DNA from 3 places in the Trinickia sp. NRRL B-1857 genome. Region 1 is predicted to be linked to each of the others. Evidence: predicted binding sites of a transcription regulator. Region 1 holds the regulator's gene; each other region holds the start of a gene.

Region 1 (7,041 bases):
GGTGGCGGAAATCGAGGCCGCGTTCGTCGCGCGTCAGCCGATGGGACGCATCGGCCGGCCCGAGGAAATCGCCGCGCTGGCTGCTTACCTGGCGTCGGACGAGGCCGCCTTTACGACGGGACAGATTCATCTCGTCGACGGCGGTTGGTCGAATTGATCGATTGGGTGCCGCGTAGGCGCGGTGCTTGGGTTAGCTATCTTTGGAACTAAGCGACAGATGAAACTTCTTCGATATGGCCCCAAGGGCCAGGAAAAGCCGGGGCTTCTCGACGCCGACGGCGTGATGCGCGACCTCTCGGCGGTCGTCGACGACATTGCAGGCGACGTGCTCGGCGAGTCCGGCCTAGCCCGGCTGCGCGGTCTCGATCCGTCGGCGCTGCCGCGTGTTCCCGACGGCGTGCGGCTGGGCGCTTGTGTCGGGCGCGTCGGCAAAATGGTCTGCATCGGCTTGAACTACGCCGACCATGCGGCCGAATCGAACCTGCCGGTGCCGACCGAACCGGTCGTCTTCAACAAATGGACGAGCGCGATCGTCGGCCCGAACGACGACGTCGAGATCCCGCGCGGGTCGACCAAGACGGACTGGGAGGTCGAACTCGGCGTTGTGATCGGCAAGGCTTGCAAGAACGTCGAGGCGGCCAATGCACTCGATTATGTCGCCGGCTATTGCGTCGTCAACGACGTCTCCGAGCGCGAATGGCAGATCGAGCGAGGCGGGCAATGGGACAAGGGGAAGGGCTTCGACACGTTCGGCCCCATCGGTCCGTGGCTTGTCACGCGCGACGAGGTGCCCGACCCGCAGCAACTCGACTTATGGCTCGAAGTGGACGGCCATCGCTATCAGAACGGCAACACGCGGACGATGATCTTCGGCGTCGCGCAGGTCGTCGCTTACTTGAGCCGCTGCATGAGCTTGCAACCGGGCGACGTCATCTCGACGGGCACGCCGCCCGGCGTCGGGCTCGGCATCAAACCCTCGCCGATCTACCTGAAGGCCGGGCAGACGATGCGCCTCGGTATCGCCGGGCTCGGCGAGCAATTGCAACGGACCGTGGCGGCCGAGTAACGCTTGGGCTCTACGCCGGCTGCGTCACAGCCCTTCTTCGTCGGCGAATAGGCTGTGCTCCGGCAGTGCCAGCTCTTCGTCGACGCATTGAACGTGCCAATGGCCGCGCGCCTTGGCGCTGCACAAGCGCGCGCTGCCGGCTTCGCCCTCGAACGGGCCGCCCTGGCTTTCCAGCTCTAGACCATCCAGTTCGCACAGCGGCGTGCCGTCATGGGGGTTACAGAGCAGCGTCGCGTCCGGGCGGGCGTGGACGACGCCCCATGTCGGTAGGTCGAGCCCGAAATGACTCTCGCGAGACCAGCGCTGCGCGTCGCGATCGATCCAGACGATCGCGTAGGCACAGGGATTGGTTTCCTCGAACGTGCTGAGATGGATCGTGATGCGCATCGTCGTATCCTCGTTTGCGCCGTAGGTAAGTTCGGTTGAATCGATAAGGGGCGCCGCCTTACTGGCTCAGCACCCACTGCACCAGCGTATGCGCGTCCTCGGCCGAGAGCGGTCCGCCGCGTTCGGCCGGCAACGGCATCGACATATCGCCCCAGTGCGCTTTGCCGCCGTGCCTAAGTTTCGCTTCGAGCATCGCACTCGCATGCGGCTGGTCGCGGTAGCGATCGGCGATCTGGCGGAACGACGGCGCGAGAAACGGTTTATCGACCGTATGGCAGAACATGCAATGCTGATGGTCGATGAGCGCGGTGGGCTCGGGCGGCTGCGCGAGCGCGCTCGTCGCCGCGGCGGCGCAAGCGGCCAAGCTCGCCACTGCCCTACGTATATGCGCGTTCATCGCTTGAACTCCTGCGTTCGTGGCCGTTCGTCGACCTTGAAAACAGTCTAGGGGCGTGGCAGGCGGACAGGGTTGACCCAGGTCAAGCGTCGCCGGCCGCCGCATCGACTATGCTTGACTCGACGGCGGCTCCGTACTGGGCCGCATTCTTCGAGGTGGCAGACATGCAGATCAGCTTTCCGCAAGAGCCGGCCGAATACTGCGGCCGGGATCTCGTGCTCGCGTTTCCCGCGATCGTCGACGATGAACGCGTGCAATGCGCGATCACCGCAGAGGCGCTCGAGGATCACTTCGGCGCCGCGTCGCTGCGAGAGCAGGACCTTGTGAGCGCGTTCGAGGGGCATCGCCGCGAAATCGAGCGCGCGGCGCGCGAGCTTTTAGCCGAGATCGGCAAAAAGCCCGTCCTATTGCATAGCGGTTTTTTCCGTTTCTACAACGCATAACGGATAAGCGCGGGGCGCCCGCTAGGGGCGCTCCGGCTGCGTTGCGGCGCGAGGGCAGGCGCGCTTGCGCCTTGCAAGGCTAGGAGACGACATCGGACAACGGGCGCCGCGGCGCGTGAGCGATACGCGGGCCGCGCCCGAGGCGCAGCAGCAGTTGCGGCGCGCCGTCGATGCTCAAAGTCACCCGCAGCCGTTCGCGCATCGACTCGACTTCGATCGGCTGATTCAGATACGACGCGGTGAGACCCTCCGTGACGCCGGTGAGCAGCAACCGCTCCAACGCCTGTCCGGCGGCGAGCCACGATTGGGCATCGTCGGCGCTGGTTGCAATGCATGCGATTAACGGCGACCCGGTCGCCAGCGCCTGATGCGCGGCCGCCACGCCCCCGCCGATGTCGAACGTGCGGATCGCGAGCGAGACGAGCGGCGAGGCGAAATCGAGCAATGCGCTCAAGCCTTCCGCATAAGCGGGCATTCCGTCGTCGTGACGGCTCGAATGGATCCAGCCGGCTAGCTCGCGGCGAAAGCGCGGGTCGTCGAATTGCCGTCGATCGGCCTCGGCGATCCATTCCGCGAGCCGCACGCGCGCCTCGTGGGCATGGACGCAGGCCAGCTCGGCGCCCTCGGCCTGGACCGCTTGCGTCAGTCGCGCGCCGACTTCCGGCGCGATGGGAGCTTCTGAGAACGGGAGCCGCGTTGTGACCCGCGCCGTGATCGCATCGAATAAATCGGCGAGCCCCGTGTCGACATGTCCGCCCGGTACGAGCCGCAGGCTTGCCAACATGTCCGGGTCGGCCGGCGACGGAAACAGCGTGATGGCATAGGCGAGCCCGAAGCGGCTCAAGGCGACGCGAAGATTGAGCAGCGCGGCGCCGCAACTGATGACGAGCTCCCGGTCGTACGGATCGGCCACGGGCAGTGCGCGAAGGCGATCGGCGTTCAACGTGACCGTATCGCCGTCGACGATGAAGCGCCACGGCTGGGTGTTATGGCTCGACGGTGCGAGTACCGCGTATCGCAGCGCGAACCGCAGCTTCTCGGCCGGGGTGGCATCGGCCGCCAGTGCGCTCGCATCGACGGACCAAGCGTCTTGAATGTGTGTATCCATCGCAAAGCCTCCTAGAGGAATGCATGTGGTGAGTACTGGCCTCATGGCCGTCGTCGTTGCCGCGACGTTGGCGGCGCACCGCACCCGTCATGAACGATGGTGACGCGTGCGCACGGCGATCGCTTTGCTCTGCATCAAGACAAACCAGACGAATTGCGCTGAAATGAACGGCGAACGAGGCGGGTGAAACACTTCAGGCAACCGTCGGTTTCCGAGGGAGGCAGCGAAATGCGAGCAATGGTCTTCGATGGACGTAGTCCCGTGTTGCAACTGCGCGATCTGCCCGAGCCGCGGCCACGGCCGGGGCAAGTTCTGATCGACGTGCGCGCCTGCGGCGTTTGCCGTACCGACCTGCACGTCGTGGACGGCGAATTGACGCACCCGAAGACGCCGCTCGTGCCGGGGCACGAGGTGGTCGGGATCGTGGCGGGGCTCGGCGAAGGGGTGACGCAGTTCGCTTTGGGCGAACGCGTCGGCGTACCTTGGCTCGCGCATTCGTGCGGCCATTGTCCGTTTTGCGCGCGCGGCAAGGAAAATCTCTGCGATGCACCGGGCTTCACCGGCTATACGATCGACGGCGGCTACGCCGAGCGAACGGTCGCCGACAGCCGATATTGCTTTCGCCTGCCGGCGCGTTATTCGGACATCGAGGCCGCGCCGCTGCTCTGTGCGGGGTTGATCGGATATCGAACGCTGTCGATGGCGGGCGATGCCGAGCGCATCGGCATTTACGGATTCGGCGCCGCGGCGCACATCGTGGCGCAGGTAGCGCGTCATCAGGGCCGCGAGGTCTATGCGTTCACGCGCCGGGGCGATACCGCGGCGCAGGCGCTCGCGCTCAAGTTAGGCGCGAATTGGGCCGGCGCGAGCGACGAGGCCGCGCCTCGCCCGCTCGATGCGGCGCTGATCTTCGCGCCGGTCGGCGCGCTCGTGCCCACGGCGTTGCGCGCCGTGGTCAAGGGTGGGGTGGTGGTCTGCGGCGGGATATATATGAGCGATATCCCGTCGTTCCCTTACGACATGCTCTGGGGCGAGCGCCGTATCGTCTCGGTGGCGAATCTCACGCGCGACGACGGTCACGCATTCATGCGGCTCGCCGATACGATCGCGCTCGACATCGCGACCACGGTCTACCCGCTGGCCGAAGCGAATCGGGCGTTGGCCGACCTGAGAGAAGGACGACTCGCAGGCGCGGCAGTGCTCGCCGTGAGCAACTGATACCATCGCAAGGGCGGGCGGAGATCATACGCGCCCCAACTCGTCGAGATTGACGATACGGATTTGCTTGCCGTGCGATTGCACGAGTCCGTCGCGCTGGAATTTGGAAAACATGCGGCTCACCGTCTCGAGTTTCATACCGAGGAAGTTGCCCATTTCCTCGCGCGTCATCCGGAGATTGAATTCGGCCGCCGAATACCCGCGCGCTTTCATGCGGCTCGACATGTTCAGGAGGAACGCGGCAACGCGTTGCTCGGCGCTCATCGTGCCGAGCAGCATCATGAGCGACGATTCGCGGACGATTTCGCCGCTCATCATGCGCAGAACCTGCTGTTGAAGACGTTTGGACTCGGCGCACATCGACTCGAGCAGCGCGTAGGGAATGATGCATACGCTGCTGTCTTCGATGGCGATGGCGTCGCTGCTATGGTGTTCGGTGCACACGCCGTCGAGCCCAAGGACTTCGCCCGCCAAATGAAAGCCCGTCACCTGCTCGCGGCCGTCGCGATGCATGACGACGGTCTTGAACGATCCGGAGCGGATCGCGTAGATGCTTTGGAAGGTATCGTTTGCGCGATACAGCGCGTCGCCGCGCTTGATGATGCGCGTTGCGCTGACGATCGAATCGAAGCGCGTCAGCTCCTGTGCGCTCAGCGTCTGCGGCATGCACGCGGAGCGCATCGAGCAGCTCGCGCAATGCTGCGCGGTGCGGCGTTCGACTCCCTTGGGGGGCGCGCAAGCCGAGGCGGATTCTCTTGGCGCCGTCGCGACATCGGCGGCGAAGGTTGCTTCGTTGAACATACGACCTCCTCAAAAGGGCGGCGCGAGCGCAAAGCAGCGCGAGAAGTCCATCTCTTGATTGGCAGTATCGGAGGTCGGGCGCTATAAAGAAATCGGCGGCGTATGAAACTGCGGTAAGTGTTGTGGAAGCTTTGTAAGGGTTGTCCTACATCAACGCGTGGTAAATGTAATAAGCCCGACGAATGGACCGTTGATCGCCGTCAAGTCCGATGTTCCGTAGCGGACGCAGACTGTATGCCGTAAGCATAAAAACCATGGGCGATAGGCCCAGGAGGAATAACTTATGTACAAACGGATCCTGGCTGCCGTGGACGGCAGTCGTGGCGCGCGTCTCGCCCTCGATGAAGCCATCAAGATCTCCAAGGCGTCGGGTGCGGAAATCGTCGCCGTGTTCGTGGTCGAACACGCACCGCAGCTTGTCGACGTCGGTGCGGTTTATATGCCCGAGCAAGGCGCCGATACGGTGCAAGTCGATGCGGCGACCGCGGCGCTCGACGAAGCGCGCGAGTTGTTGCGCGAGCATGGCGTGAGCGGCGTCGCGCGCGCGCTCGACGCCTACGGCGACGGTATCGCCCAGGTGCTCGCACGCGCGGCGGACGAGTGCGAAGCGGACCTCATCGTCATGGGCACGCACGGCCGGCAGGGCATGCGTCGCGTGCTGCTCGGCAGCGTGGCCGAGGCGCTGCTACGCAAAGCGCATATACCCGTATTGCTCGTAAGGCATACGCCCGATAAGCAGGCCGACGAGCAAGCCGATACCCTCTAATCGTTGCGCGATAGGGCCGAGTGCCATCAAACCGGACTCGGCTCGAGACGAAATCCGCATGGCAACGATAACGAAACTGCGCCGGCCGATCGTGAGATGGGCCGGCGCAGTTCGTTTAAGTTTAGGTGCGGGCGCTTCGCATCGAATCGTGCGAAGTTTATCGAGCCGGTGCGGGAGCGACTTCTGCCGTGGCGTCGTGCGCCGGAACCAATAGCACAGGGCGCGACGAGATGCGTAGGAAGCGCTCGGCCACGCTACCGAGTATGAGACGGCGAAATCCGCGGCGGCCATGCGTTCCCATGACGACGAGATCGGCGCCCGTTTCGACGGCGACACGCAAGATGCTGTGCGCGATATCGTCTCCGAGTGCGCTTGTTTCGACGACTTTGGGGGTGCCGGTCACGCCTTCGCGTTCCATCTTCGCGAGGGCCTCCTTGTTCACGCGCGAGCCTTCCTCGAACAACGCGTCGCGCACGATCGACGGATCGTAGCCGGGTGCGTCGGCGCCGACGAGCGGCACGTCGACAACGTAAAGCGGGAACACTTCCGCGTTGAATTCACGTGCCAGGCGCAGGGCCGAATCGAATGCGCGCGCGGACGTTTCACTGCCGTCGATCGGCGCGAGAATGCGTTTATACATGTCGGTGCCTCGTCGTTTAATAAGAAGTAACGCCTTTATGATCGGCGGCAACGCACTGGCGTGTGCTGATCCAAATCAAGCGAGCCGCGTGCGCTCGCCCACGAGCGACCAGGCCGCGCGCGCGGCGATCCAAGCTTCGTTCGTCGGCTCGACGACGACCTTGACGCGGCTGGTCGGGCGCGAGATGACGTGCGCATTCGCGCGATTGGCCTCAT
Region 2 (7,041 bases), on a different contig from region 1:
CCAGCAAATTGGCTCGCACTCGGCCCACCATCGACGGCAACATGTAAGCTCCGACTGTTTCGATCCAGCCGCACCGGCTTGTATGAATCGTCGCGCACCGACGCCGATGATCAGCGGCAAAAATCATATCCTTCAGAGCTTAAGAAATGCTGAAGAAACCCACGATAATGCAGTGCCGGAGGCACTTCTCGTTTACACTGCGCTGCGATTCGCATCGTCTAAATCATTCAGGCACCCCGCGCTGCCGCTAGCAATTGCATATGAGAATTCTTCTTGTTGAAGACGACGAACTGATCGGCTCAGGCGTCGAAATCAGTCTTCGCCAAGCGGGCTACGCCGTGGATTGGGCGCGCGACGGCCGACAAGCCGAGCTCGCGCTCGCCACGAATCACTACGCACTGGTGGTGCTCGATCTAGGTTTGCCCGGCCGCTCCGGCGGCGAGCTGCTCAAAGGGCTACGCGACGCCCGAAACGACGTACCGGTGCTCGTGCTCACCGCTCGCGGCACCATCGGGGATCGCGTGCGCGGTCTTGACGCAGGCGCCGACGACTATCTCGGCAAGCCTTTTGATCTGACGGAATTGCTCGCGCGCTGCCGGGCCCTCGTTCGTCGCTCGCAAGGCCGCAGCGTCGAGCAAATCGTCTGGCGCGATCTGTCGATCGATTTGATTTCGCGAACCGTCACGCGCGGCGATGCGCGCATTCATCTGACGACGCGGGAGTGGGCCGTATTGGTTCAACTCATCACGCATCCGGGCATTCCCCAATCGCGCGCCGATCTGGAGGACAGCCTTTACGGCTGGCAAGAGGAAATCGAAAGCAATGCGATCGAAGTCCATATGTCGAAGCTGCGCAAAAAGCTGGGGCAGGAGCTGATTACGACCGTTCGCGGCGTCGGCTACATGATCGAGAAGCCATGACGCAAAGCTCCATCCGTCGGCGCCTCTCGCTGATGGTACTGGCGAGCGTCGCGCTCGTATGGGCGGTGACGCTCGTCTCCACGTTTCGCCACGCCTCTCAAGAAGTGCGGCGCTGGCAAGATACCCGGCTCGTGGAATACGCCAAGCTCATCGCATTGCTCAGCGACGACGATCTCCTCAAGCTTTCGCGTTCGCACATCGACGCGCGCATCGAATTGCCCCATCCCGACGAGCTGGCCTCGGGCACCGTCGACAGCGATATCGCGCCGCGCGAAATGCTGTTCGCAGTGAAGGATGCGCAAGGCCGCACGATCGCGGCCAGTCCGGCGCTGTCCGAACTCGGTCCTATCGCGCCGCCGCCGGGAAATATCGACGAGCCGTGGTCGGCCACGTTGGGCAATACCGTCTGGCGTATCGAAACGATTCGCGATGCGAACACCGGACGCTTGATCCAAGTCATGCAAACGTCGAACTCGCGCAGCGATTTGGCACGCGACGCGGCGTTGCACGTGAGCCGTCCTTTGCTTCTCGGGCTGCCGGCGCTCGCGTTGCTCGTATGGCTCGCCATCGGGCGCTCGCTCGCCCCGCTGCGCATGCTGTCGGAGACCATCCGCGCGCGAGATGCGACGACGTTCGAGCCCATCGACATCGAGCGCGTGCCGCCGGAGGTGCGGCCGCTCGTCGACGCGATCGATCAATTGCTTGCTCGGCTCAAGCAATCGATCGCGCGCGAGCGAGCGTTCACGTCCGACGCCGCGCACGAACTGAAGACGCCGCTTGCGGCAATCAAAGTGCAGGCGCAGGTCGCACTGGCCGCGGAGGATGCCACGCAGCGGCAATTGGCGATACAGCGCGTCGTGCAAGGTGTAGATCGCAGCACGCGCCTCGCGGAACAATTGCTGCTGCTTGCACGGCTCGACGAGCACGAACGTATCCCGACGGTACCCGTCGCGCTCGACGCATTCGTGCTCGAGGCCATCGCGCGGCATACCGAGCGCGCGCGGCAGAAACAGATCGAGATCTCGTTCGCCGACGTGCTCCACCGCACGGTGCTAGCCGAGCCGTTCCTCATCGGTATCTTGCTCGATAACCTCTTCGACAATTCGATCAAGTACGGGAAACAGGGCGGACACATCGACATCGGATTGTTCGACGACGGCGACGCCGTCAGCTTGGTCGTTCGAGATGACGGCGAAGGCGTTGCGCCATCGGAGATGTCGCGGCTCGTCGATCGTTTTTATCGCGGCGTCAACGCCGCGGCCCCCGGAAGCGGCCTCGGCCTGTCCATCGTCAGACGTATCGTCAGCTACTTCAACGGGCGCCTGACGTTCGAGGCGGGCATCGACGGGGCAGGCCTCACGGTGATCGTCTCGCTGCGGCGCGCGAACGCGCCGGCACCGCATCAATCGCCGGCAGCCGCCGTCGCCGAAAGCACATGGAACAGTTCGTCTTCCTGCTCGCAGTGAAGGCGCACGATCGCGTCAAGGCCATACAGCAACCGCTGAAATTCCGCGAGGCCGCGGGCGTCGGGTCCTTCGGGCGGCAAATCCGCCGTCATATTGGCGAGCAAGCGAACGATCCGAAATATCTCGCGATGCATGCCGCTCATCGCCGCCATCGGATCGTCCCCGCCTAAGAGGCGCGCCAAGCCGGGATAGACATGCGCGTCGTCACGCTGCTCGTGCGGCACTAACTCCCGGGTCAACGATTCGTTCATTTGCGCGAGCGCCGGCGCGACCGATGCCTTCGGCAGCCGAGGCAGCTCATCGGCCAACGCTCTGATTCGCGCGATGACGGGCGCAAGCCGTACGTGCTCCTGCTTCAAATGGTCCGCCTCCTCGCGTGCGAGCGCCCCGGCGGCGAGACGCGGACTCATGCGTAGTACGCGCAGCGCATTGACGATCACGGCGACGTCGATGAATTCTTGAGCGATCGCACCGGCGATCGGCGGCACCAGACCGAACGCCGCCGCGATCATGGCGACGGCGGACATCGCCATGCCGGCCACGACGCTTTGTACCGCGATGCGGCGGGCTCGCCGTGCAATCCGCAACGCATCCACTAAACGATCGAGACGATCGACGAGCAGAACGACGTCGGCGGCCTCCGATGAGGCCGCGGCCCCGCGTGCGCCCATCGCGACGCCAACGTCTGCCGCGGCGAGCGCAGGCGCGTCGTTCACGCCGTCGCCCACCATGATGACGATTCCGTCGGCTCTTGCGGCCTGAATCGCGTCGAGCTTATCGGCCGGCGTTTGTTGCGCGCGCACTTCGGTAACGGCCAATAACGCGCCGACCGTTTCGGCGATGTCGCGCCTATCGCCGGTCAGCATGATCAGCCGCTCGATCCCTTCGCGCTTGAGCAGGCGCAGCGCTCTCGGGGTTTCGAGGCGCAGCTGGTCCGCCATCCGTACGGCTCCGATCATCGCACCATCGACACCGACGAATACCGCGGCTTGCCCCTCATAGCTCAACGTGCGAAGCACGGCAGCGCTCCACTGCGCAACGCGGGTCGCCGCGCTTACGTAGGCGAAGCCGCCGATCGTCACCGCCCGGCCTTCCACTTGGCCCGTTAAGCCCGCGCCGGCGGTTTCGACCACGGCCGACGGCGGCGACAAGCGCACGCCCCGCTCGCGCGCCGCGATCGTCAAAGCCTCGGAGATGACATGGGCGGATGCTTGCGCGAGCGAGGCCGCGTAGTACAGCACGGCCGCCTCCGTCGTTTCGGGACCGCACTCGATCGAGACCAAACGCGCGTGACCCTTGGTGAGCGTCCCTGTCTTGTCGAAAAAGAGAATGGACGCCTGGGCAAGCCGCTCCAACGCGCCGCCGCCCTTGACGAGAATGCCTCGCTTCGCGCAACTCGACATACCGGATACGATCGCAACGGGTACGGCGAGAATCAACGGACAGGGCGTTGCGACCACGAGCACCGCGAGCGCACGCGAGATTTGCCCTGCCATGATCCAACTCGCACCGGCGAGCGCCACGGAAACGAGGACGAAGAACAGCGCGTAGCGATCGGCCAATCGCGCGGCCGGACTCCGCTCGCGCTGGGCCGCTTGTACCATGCGCACGATGCCGGCGAACGTGCTGTCCGCCGCGCGGGCCGACGCGATCATCTCGAACGGGACGCCCGCGTTGAGCACACCGCTACATATCGCTTCGCCCGATAGCCGCCGCACGATCGCCGATTCGCCGGTCAGCGTGGCTTCATCAAGGTCCGCCACACCGGCAAGCGAGCCATCGACGGGTACGAGTTCGCCGCTGCGAACGAGCAGCCGATCGCCGGGCTGCACGGCGTCGAGCGCAACCGAATGCCATTCGCCGTCTTTCAATGCGTTCGCCTGACGCGGAGCGCGGCTCAACAATGCGGTCATTTCGCGCTGCGCGCGGCTCCCCGCATACTGCTCGAGCGCACGACCGCTCGCCACCATCAGCGCGATGACGGCCGCCGCGAGCGTTTCCCCGAGCGCGAGCGCAAGCGCGATCGCCATCCACGCCAAAATGTCCACCCCGGCCTGGCGCCTAATCACCCCTTGTACGATCGATACGGTCAATGCGACCCCTATGGCCGCCGCACCGGAAAACCAAAGCGCTCCAGCGAGCGCCCGAGCCTCTAGCGCGATGCACACGCCGCCCACAGCGAGCGTCGCCGTCGATACGATCAGCAAAGCGAAATCGACGTAACGAAAAGCGCGCGACATGACGCTGCGTGGATTCGCGCCTGAAAAGCGCGATGGATCATCCGCTGAGCGGAAAGGTTTGCCAGGCATGAGTCCAATGCTATGACCCGGCGCCGGCCGCGATTTGATCTGAAGCAAGCGTGTCACGGCGCGCGCTGCCGGCGCTCGTCACTCTGCTTGCGCTTAACAGATCTTCATCAATCGCGCATTACGCACCTTCGCCGGCATTGATTTCAATCAAACAATCAGAACGGTTCGGCCAACACAATAGATCTACGAAATACCGAACCCACATCGACGAGGGCCGAACCATGAGCGCATCGACTCCTCCAATCAGCCCTGCCTGCACCCTGCCCGGTCGGGTCTTGATCGCCGTCGATTCCACCGTCGCGTCCGAACGCGCCATCGCGTACGCGAAAGGGGTCGTGGCACCGGGAGGTCGGGTCCTGCTCGTCAGCGTCGCGGAAAACCCCCGCACGCTAATGCCGACCGGCACCTTCACCGGCGACGTGCTCAAGGCGGCCCGCGAGGAATTGCTAAGGGATGCGAACGAAGCGCTCGCCACGGCACGCGCGGCTTTCGCACGAAGCGATATCCAAGTCGAATCGGAAGCGATCGATTTGTCCAAACACGGCAGCGACGTCACGCATGCCTTGATCGATGCAGCGCAAAGATGGGACGCTCAATTGCTCGTCGTCGGCGCTCGCCAGCACCACGGATTGCTTCGATGGGTCGAGGGCACGGTATCGACTCCATTGGCCGGTCTCGCACCATGCCCCGTTCTCATCGTGCCCGCGACCTATCGCGCCGACGCGGTTCGCGCGGCGCGGCGCATTTTGTTTGCCGTGGACGCTAGCGCGCAAGCCGCCGAGGCGCTTCGCACCGGCCTGCGGTTCGCGACGCATGCTACGGCTGGCAGAGCAATCTATGTCGTCGACCGAGCGGTGCGTTTGAGCGACTTCGTCCCGATCGATGTCCTCGAAGATGCTTTCGTCGAAGAGGGAACGCGCACCCTCGCCAAGGTCGAGCCGCTGCTTGCGGATCGATGCGGCGAAGCGAGTGCCTCGCTCGTCGAAACCAAACGCATAAGCGACGACGTACCCCACGCAATCGTTCGTGAGGCGCACGATTGGCGGGCCGACTTAATCGTTATGGGAACGCACGGCCGACGCGGTCCTTCGCGATGGCTGCTCGGCAGCGTTGCCGAGCATGTCGGCCGCTTAACTGAAACGCCGCTATTGCTTGTACACGCACAAGCGACTGCCGGTTAATTTGAAACGCGTGTATGTGTTAGTTCGAACAACAGGGCACACTTAAATTACATCTTTTGCTCGAATTGTCCTATAAACCGAGAGACATAAAGCAGTAGTCGGGGGGGTGCGATGATTGCCACGCTAAAGCGCAATGTTCGCGCGCGGTATGCAGCGATGCTCATGGCGGCAACGCTTGGGCTTCTTAGTCACGTCGCACAAGCGGTCCCCGCATTCGCGAGGCAGACCGGGCTCGCCTGCGTAGCTTGCCACGTGAGCTTCCCCGAACTGACTCCGTTCGGGCGATTCTTTAAGCTGAGCGGCTATACGCTGACGAACAACAAAACGATCCCGCTCGCGGGGATGGTTCAATTTTCGCAAACCAATACGCGAACGATCCGAAACGATCAATACGATTTCGTCCGCAACGGCGACATCGCGTTGCAACAGGCCAGCCTTTTCTACGGCGGTCGAATCGCGGGGCCCGTCGGCGCATTCGTGCAATGGACCTACGACGGCATCGCCCATCATAGTGGTATCGACAACACCGATATTCGCGCCGCCGGCCAATTCACGCGGGGCGACATCGATTTCATCTACGGGATGACGCTCAACAACAACCCGACGGCGTCGGATGTTTGGAACAGTACGCCGGCATTCGGCTATCCCTATGCATCGAGCAGTGTCTCGCTGACGCCGATGGCCAGTACGCTGATCGACGGCGGGCTCGCGCAACAAGTCGCGGGCTTGACGGCCTATGCGTTTTGGCAACGCAGTATCTATGCGGAATTCGGGTTGTACCGAACCGCCGATCGGATGTTCTCGTTTCTGCGCACGGGTCAGGACATATCGAGTCCGGGCGGCGTTGCGCGCTTATCCGGAAACAACCCCTATTGGCGGCTTGCCTACAATGCCGAGTGGGGTGCGCACTCGCTCATGGTCGGCACATACGGTCTTATCGCGGACAAGTATCCGGACAATACGATCCCCATCTCACCCACCGACCGCTTCACCGACTACGCATTCGACACTCAATATCAATATCTGACCTACACGCATTCGATCACCGCGCAGGCCACCTGGATACACGAGAAGCAAAGTTGGGACGCGAGTTTCCCGAGCGGCGGCATAGGCGCCGGCCCAACGCCGACCAATTCGACCGACACGCTCAACACGTTCAAGGCGA
Region 3 (7,041 bases), 190 kb from region 1:
GCCGTAAGGCCGGTTCGGATCGGCCAACCCGGCGCGCGAGCGACGGATCGCATCGGCCACGGCCACGATCGCTTCGTCTTGTCCAACCACGCGCTCATGCAACTTCGCTTCGATCTGAAGCAGCTTCTCGCGCTCGCCTTGCATCATTCGCGCAACGGGGATCCCCGTTGCGCGGGAGACCACTTCGGCGATCTCTTCCGCACCGACCTGCGTGCGCAGCAGACGCGGTTGCGTCGGATTGTTCTGCTCCTTCGCTTCGGCTTGCGTCACTTGCTTTAAGCGCGCCTCGAGTTCGGGCAGCTTGCCGTACTGGAGCTCGGCCACCTTCTCGAGCTTCCCTTCGCGCTGCAAGCGTACGATCTCGGCGCGCGTCTTTTCGATCTCTTCCTTCAGCTGCGCACTGCCCTGCACGGCCGCCTTCTCGGCCATCCAGATTTCCTCCAGATCGGAATACTCGCGATTGAGCCGCTCGATTTCCTCCTCGATCAGTTGCAGCCGCTTTTGCGACGCCTCATCCTTCTCCTTCTTCACGGCCTCGCGTTCGATCTTCAACTGGATCAAGCGGCGATCGAGCCGGTCCATTTCCTCGGGCTTCGAATCGATCTCCATCTTGATCTTCGAGGCGGCCTCGTCGATCAGATCGATTGCCTTATCGGGCAGAAAACGGTCTGTAATATAGCGATGCGAAAGCTCCGCCGCGGCGACGATCGCCGGATCGGTAATCTCGACGCCATGGTGCAGCTCGTACTTTTCTTGCAGCCCGCGCAAGATGGCGATGGTGGCTTCTACCGACGGCTCGTCGACGAGCACCTTCTGAAAGCGCCGCTCGAGTGCCGCATCCTTTTCGATGTATTTGCGATACTCGTCGAGCGTCGTCGCGCCGATGCAATGCAGCTCGCCGCGCGCAAGCGCGGGCTTAAGCATGTTGCCGGCATCCATCGCGCCTTCGGCCTTGCCCGCGCCCACCATCGTGTGGATTTCGTCGATGAAAACGATCGTCTGGCCTTCGTCGCGCGCGATGTCTTGCAAGACAGCCTTTAGGCGTTCCTCGAACTCGCCGCGATACTTGGCACCCGCGAGCAACCCAGCCATGTCGAGCGACAACACGCGCTTGCTCTTGAGCGACTCGGGCACCTCGCCATTCACGATGCGTTGCGCCAAGCCCTCGACGATCGCCGTCTTACCGACACCGGGTTCGCCGATCAGCACAGGATTGTTCTTCGTGCGGCGCTGCAAGATTTGGATCGAACGACGAATTTCGTCGTCGCGGCCGATGACGGGGTCGAGCTTGCCGGCCCGCGCGCGTTCGGTCAGGTCGATCGTGTACTTCTTCAGCGCTTCTCGTTGGCTCTCGGCGTCGGCGCTGTGCACCTGCGCACCGCCGCGGACAGCCGCGATCGCCGCCTCGAGCGACTTACGGGTGAGACCGTACTGACGCGCGAGCCGCCCCGCTTCGCCCTTGTCGTCGGCCACGGCGAGCAAGAACATTTCGCTCGCGATGAACGTATCGTTGAGTTGCTGGGCTTCCTTGTCGGCCTGATTGAGCAAGCCGTTCAGCTCGCGGCTGATCTGCACGTTGCCGTCGGTGCCCTGCACCTGCGGCAGGCGCCCGATCGCCTCGTTCAACGCGGTTTGCAGGGCCTGCACATGCACGCCGGCACGCGAAAGCAGCGAGCGCGCGGAGCCGTCTTGCTGCGCCACGAGCGCGGCCAGGACGTGAAGCGGTTCGATGTACTGCTGGCCCCGACCCACGGCGAGGCTTTGGGCATCGGCGAGCGCTTCTTGGAATTTGGTGGTGAGCTTGTCGATTCTCATGAAGAGACCTCCAATTTTTGACTATCACCAAAATGAGGTGCTCTCGGCGGGTTTCAAGCGCTATTTTTGCTTCGCCGTGCCAGGTTTATGCGTTGAACCCGTCCTAAGTCGCCGCAATCGGCACCACGGGCCGGGTGTTCACACTCCCGACGGCGGGCAAACCGAGCAGCTCGGCGAGCGGCGCCGCCGGGCCCGCGAGCTCGCCCAACGTGTATCGATCGAGTTCCGCAAGGAACGCGCCGCGCGCCGCTTCGAATACATGCTTGAGACGGCACTGCGGCTCGATGACGCAGCGGCGCGGCTCGGCACCTTCGCGCGGAAAACAACCAACCAGCGCAAAATCGTTCTCGGTTCCGCGCACCACCTCGCCGATCGTCAAGCTCAACGAGCGCGCATTGAGTCGCAGGCCGCCGTGCCGTCCTCGCACGGTCTCGATCCAGCCCAGTTCGCCAAGCCGCTGAACGACCTTCATCAGATGGTTCTTGGAAATGCCGTAGGCGTCCGAAATGTCGTGGATCGTCGTTAGGCCCTCGTCGCGCACGGCCAAGAACAGCAGCACGCGCAACGCGTAATCGGTGTAGTCGGTGAGTCTCATCGGCAGGCAACGGCTCGATTGGCGCGCGGCGAAAGCGGCGGGACGCAGTGCGCCCCGCGGCAAAACCTCACCGCGCGAAGGGTTGTATGGGCGGCGGCTTGACCATAACATGCATTGGCCGCGCAGGTAATATCATGTGCGCTCGGCGCTTTCCCAATAATTTAGCGTGCTTTGCACGCGGTTTGCGGGGGATTAGATCAAAAACCGCTTTGGACTTTCGTACTTAGATGCCGCCCTCCATGAATTCGAACGACGCGCCCGTAGCAAGGCCCCTCGCGCGTCACGGCGAACCCACCGCTGAGAACATCCGCGAACTGGTGTATGCGTTCTATGATCGCGTGCGTGCCGATGCGCTGCTGGGACCGGTATTCGACGCGGTATTGGAAGGCCGGTGGGACGAGCACTTGCCGAAGATGTGCCTGTTCTGGGGCAGCCTCGTACTGGGCGATAAGCGCTATCGCGGCAACGTCCAACAAGCGCACCAGCCCCTAGAGGGCATCGAACCGCAACATTTCAGCCGTTGGCTGCGTTTGTTTCTCGATACGGTGTGCGACCGCTACGAACCGGCGGCCGCCGTGCGTTTCATGGAACCTGCGCTCAGAATTGCGCAAAGCTTGCAGTTGAGCCGTTTCGGCTGGGATTATGCGATTCCGCCCGAGCAGCAGGCGCTGCTCGATCGCATCGCCCCGAAGCGTCCACGCGACGATTTGTCGCATGAACAACCGGGGCGCGAGGGCTGATCGCGTGGCGATACGGGCGACCGACGGGCGTCAGCCCGGCGGCGTGTCATCCGAGGCCGCATTGGCCCCCGCAATCCCCCAGCGGGCGAGCGCGGCATCGTCGGCCACACGGGCGTCCACCCAGCGCGCGCCGTTCGGCGTCGTCTCTTTCTTCCAAAACGGCGCCTGGGTCTTCAAATAGTCCATCACGAACGAGCAGGCGTCGAATGCGTCTTGTCGGTGCGCAGACGTCGCTGCCGCCAACACGATCTGGTCGCGCGGGAAAAGTTTGCCCACGCGGTGCACGATCAGCACCTCGGAGCCCGGCCAGCGCCGTTTCGCTTCCTGCTCGATGCCATCGAGCGCTTTTTCGGTCATGCCCGGATAATGCTCGAGCTCCATCGCCTCGACGTTTTCGCCTTCGCTCAAATCGCGGACGGTCCCGACGAACGCCACCACGGCACCGATTTTGGGATTCTCGGCACGTAGCGCCGCGATTTCGGTCGACAGGTCGAAGTCTTCCGTTTGCACGCGAACAGTCATTTGCTGGCTCCCGATCCTCAGCCGCCTGTGACGGGTGGGAAAAACGCCACTTCGCACCCGTCGGTGAGCCGTGCGCCGGCATCCGTCATCGTGTGGTTGCAAGCCATACGCAGGGCGCGGCCCTCCGCGAGCGCTTCGGACCATGCGCCCCCGCGCGTACGCAGCCATGCCCGGACGTCGCCGACGGTGGCAATGCCTTCCGGCACCGTCACCGCTTCCCCGGCGAGGCCGACCGCCTCGCGCACGCTCGCAAAATACTTAAGCTCGATCTTCATATTGGATTACCGTTTCGGCGCCCGCAGGCGCACCCCGTCAGCCTAGCAATTCGGAGAATGGAAGAAAACGCACCGTCTCGCCGGCGCTGATCGCGTGATTCGGCGGATTGTCGATCAAGCCGTCTCCCCAAACGGTCGAAGTCAACACCGCGGAGCTTTGATTCGGGAACACATCGAGCCCTCCCGCGCCATTAATGCGGGCACGCAGGAATTCGTTACGCCGATCGGCCTTCGCTTGCGTGAAATCGGCGCGCAGCGAGATGGCGCGGGGCTCGACGTCGCGTACGCCCGACAGACGCAACAAAAACGGCCGCACGAAAAGCAAGAACGTGACGAAGCTCGAAACGGGGTTGCCCGGCAAGCCGATGAAATGGGCCTCTCCGCCTCGGGGCGACGCCGCGTCGCGGCGCACGGCGCCGAATGCTAGGGGCTTGCCCGGTTTCATCGCGATTTGCCATAACGCGAGCCGGCCCTGCGACTCCACAGCGGGCTTCACATGGTCTTCCTCGCCCACGGACACGCCGCCGGACGTCAAGATCAGGTCATGCTCGCGCGCCGCCGCGGCAAGCGCATCGCAGGTGGCATCGAAACGGTCGGGGACGATGCCGAGATCGGTCACGTCGCAGTTCAGGCGCGCCAGCAGCGCCCGTAGCGTGAAGCGGTTCGAGTTGTAAATGCCGCCCGGCTGCAAGGGCTCGCCCGGCATAGTCAGCTCATCGCCCGTGAAGAACACCGCAACGCGCAGGCGCCGCGTGAGTTCGAGCCGTGCCGCTCCGATGGAAGCCGCCAACCCGAGCGCTTGCGGCGAAAGCCGAGTGCCGGCCGGCAAAATGACGGCCCCGCGGCGAATATCCGCGCCTTGTGCGGTGATCCACTCGCCCGCCTTCGGCGTATGCAAAATCGCGACGGCGTCGCCGTCCGTTTCCGTTTGTTCTTGCATGACGACCGCATCCGCACCGGGCGGAATCGGCGCCCCCGTGAAGATGCGCGCGGCCGTACCGGCGGCCAGCGGCTCGGGGCGATGTCCGGCGGGCACGCGTTGAGAAACGGGCAGCCGGCGGTCGCCTTGCAATAGATCGGCGATCCGCACCGCGTAGCCGTCCATCATGCTGGTGTGCGTGGGCGGCACGTCGAGTGCCGATACGACGTCGGCGCTAAGCACCCGGTCGAGCGCAGCGAGCGTCGCGACCGATTCGGTTTCGGCGATGGGTGCGGCTGCGGCAAGCAACGTGGCGAGTGCTTCGGCCGTCGACAGAAGCGGCGCGCGGGGCGTCAATGGAGATGGCGTGGACATCGGCAAGCGATTCTCGCTGCGAAAACTCCCATTGTAGCGAGGCGTCGGCCGATCGGACATAGGACTAGCGGCAAGCTGCGCGTGGGCGCAACTCGCCTGCCGTCTTGATGGGAAACGTAAAGCGCCCTTCGCCGTCAATCGCCCGTGTGGTCGGCGATGAACGCCTTCACCCGGGCTGCGTCGGCCGGGAGTACGTCGAAGCGCTGCGGGAGCGATTCGAGCCCGGCGAATGCAGCGGGCCGCTCGGGATCGCGCCCGAGCGCTTCAAGAATCGTCTCGCCGAACTTGATCGGCTGCGCGGTTTCCAGCACGATCATCGGCACGCCGGGATCCAAGTTCTCGCGGGCGACCTTAAGCCCATCGGCCGTATGCGTATCGATGACCTGGCCGTAGCGCGCATCGACGTCGCGGATCGTTGCAACGCGATCGTCGTGCGTGCTGCGCCCCGAGACGAAGCCGAACTCCCGCACCCGTGCGAAGTCTCCGCTCGCGGCCAAATCGAACCCGCCCTTTTCTTCGACGTCGCGGAACAGTTGAAGCACGCGCCCCGGATCTCGGCCGAGCAGATCGAAGACAAAGCGTTCGAAGTTGGACGCCTTGGAGATGTCCATGCTCGGGCTCGTCGTGTGGTAAGTCTGCGCCGCGCCGCGCACGCGATAGCTGCCCGTGCGGAAGAACTCGTCGAGCACGTCGTTCTCGTTCGTGGCGACGACGAGCTTTTCGATCGGCAACCCCATCATCCGCGCGATATGCCCGGCGCAGACGTTGCCGAAGTTGCCCGACGGCACCGTGAACGAGACGCGCTCGTCGTTCGACTGCGTCGCCGCGAAATAACCCTTGAAGTAGTACACGACCTGGGCAACGACACGCGCCCAGTTGATCGAGTTGACCGTGCCGATCCGGTGCCGCGCTTTGAAAGCGTGATCGTTCGAGACTGCTTTCACGATGTCTTGGCAATCGTCGAACACCCCTTCGACGGCCAAATTGAAGATGTTCGGCTCCTGCAAGCTGTACATCTGCGCGGTCTGGAACGCGCTCATCTTACGATGCGGCGAAAGCATGAACACGCGGATGCCGGCCTTGCCGCGCATCGCATACTCGGCGGCGCTGCCCGTGTCGCCCGACGTCGCGCCGAGGATGTTCAGCGTTTGCCCGTGCTTCGCAAGCGTGTACTCGAACAAATTGCCGAGCAACTGCATCGCCATATCCTTGAACGCAAGCGTCGGCCCGTTCGACAGGGCCAACAGCGACAACTGCGCCCCGTTTTCGACACCGAGCGGCGTAAGCGGCGTAATGTCGCCCGCATTCTCGCCGGCGCGCACGTTGCGATAGACGTCGGCGCGATAGGTACGATGCGTCAGTTGGAGCAGATCGGCTGAGGGAATATCGTCGCAGAACTTGCTCAGCACTTCGAAGGCGAGATCGGCGTACGGCAACGCACGCCAGCGTGCGAGTTCCTCGGACGTCACACGCGGATAGTCGGCCGGCAGATATAAGCCACCGTCCTTGGCGAGCCCGGTGAGCAAGATGTCGGAAAACGTATGGCGCTCACCGATGCCGGCGCCGCGCGTGGAAATGTAGTTCATGGTCAACTCGATAACTTCGATTTCGGTGTCGGACTTAGCCCTGGGCTTCGATCCGCAGCTTGGTGACGTTCGAGACGACGGTCGAAAGAGCCTCGATGCGCGCGATAGCCGCATTCACATTCTTTTCGAGCGTGTCGTGCGTGATGATGATGACGTCGGTCTCGCCGTTGTCCGCGATCTGCTCGGCTTCCTTTTGCAGCAAGGCGTCGATCGA

The links. Region 1 encodes FNR, which switches genes on or off when oxygen is low (the NO sensors DNR and NnrR bind a similar motif). Its sites were predicted from a motif close to TTGATNNNNATCAA; they were not measured.
Region 2: the regulator FNR is predicted to act here: its motif matches at 4,833-4,846, upstream of AB1286_RS22695 (universal stress protein).
Region 3: the regulator FNR is predicted to act here: its motif matches at 1,833-1,846, upstream of clpB (ATP-dependent chaperone ClpB).

What each region holds. Positions count from the first base shown of each region.
Region 1 covers NZ_JBFLUK010000001.1:323,435-330,475, forward strand. The annotation lists gene AB1286_RS01500 (SDR family oxidoreductase) at 1-157, shown strand, start outside; gene AB1286_RS01505 (ureidoglycolate lyase) at 218-1,066, shown strand; gene AB1286_RS01510 (DUF3564 family protein) at 1,091-1,453, opposite strand; gene AB1286_RS01515 (c-type cytochrome) at 1,512-1,850, opposite strand; gene AB1286_RS01520 (DUF1488 domain-containing protein) at 2,015-2,293, shown strand; gene AB1286_RS01525 (Acg family FMN-binding oxidoreductase) at 2,373-3,401, opposite strand; gene AB1286_RS01530 (zinc-dependent alcohol dehydrogenase family protein) at 3,630-4,619, shown strand; gene fnr (fumarate/nitrate reduction transcriptional regulator Fnr) at 4,644-5,420, opposite strand; gene AB1286_RS01540 (universal stress protein) at 5,704-6,186, shown strand; gene AB1286_RS01545 (universal stress protein) at 6,344-6,826, opposite strand; gene AB1286_RS01550 (acetate/propionate family kinase) at 6,902-7,041, opposite strand, start outside.
Region 2 covers NZ_JBFLUK010000011.1:351,752-358,792, reverse strand. The annotation lists gene AB1286_RS22715 (hypothetical protein) at 1-43, opposite strand, end outside; gene AB1286_RS22710 (response regulator) at 261-920, shown strand; gene AB1286_RS22705 (ATP-binding protein) at 917-2,386, shown strand; gene AB1286_RS22700 (heavy metal translocating P-type ATPase) at 2,323-4,626, opposite strand; gene AB1286_RS22695 (universal stress protein) at 4,917-5,876, shown strand; gene AB1286_RS22690 (cytochrome C) at 6,129-7,041, shown strand, end outside.
Region 3 covers NZ_JBFLUK010000001.1:512,417-519,457, forward strand. The annotation lists gene clpB (ATP-dependent chaperone ClpB) at 1-1,815, opposite strand, end outside; gene AB1286_RS02365 (Rrf2 family transcriptional regulator) at 1,919-2,410, opposite strand; gene AB1286_RS02370 (group III truncated hemoglobin) at 2,650-3,150, shown strand; gene moaE (molybdopterin synthase catalytic subunit MoaE) at 3,181-3,672, opposite strand; gene moaD (molybdopterin converting factor subunit 1) at 3,690-3,947, opposite strand; gene AB1286_RS02385 (molybdopterin molybdotransferase MoeA) at 3,985-5,241, opposite strand; gene thrC (threonine synthase) at 5,376-6,827, opposite strand; gene AB1286_RS02395 (homoserine dehydrogenase) at 6,862-7,041, opposite strand, start outside.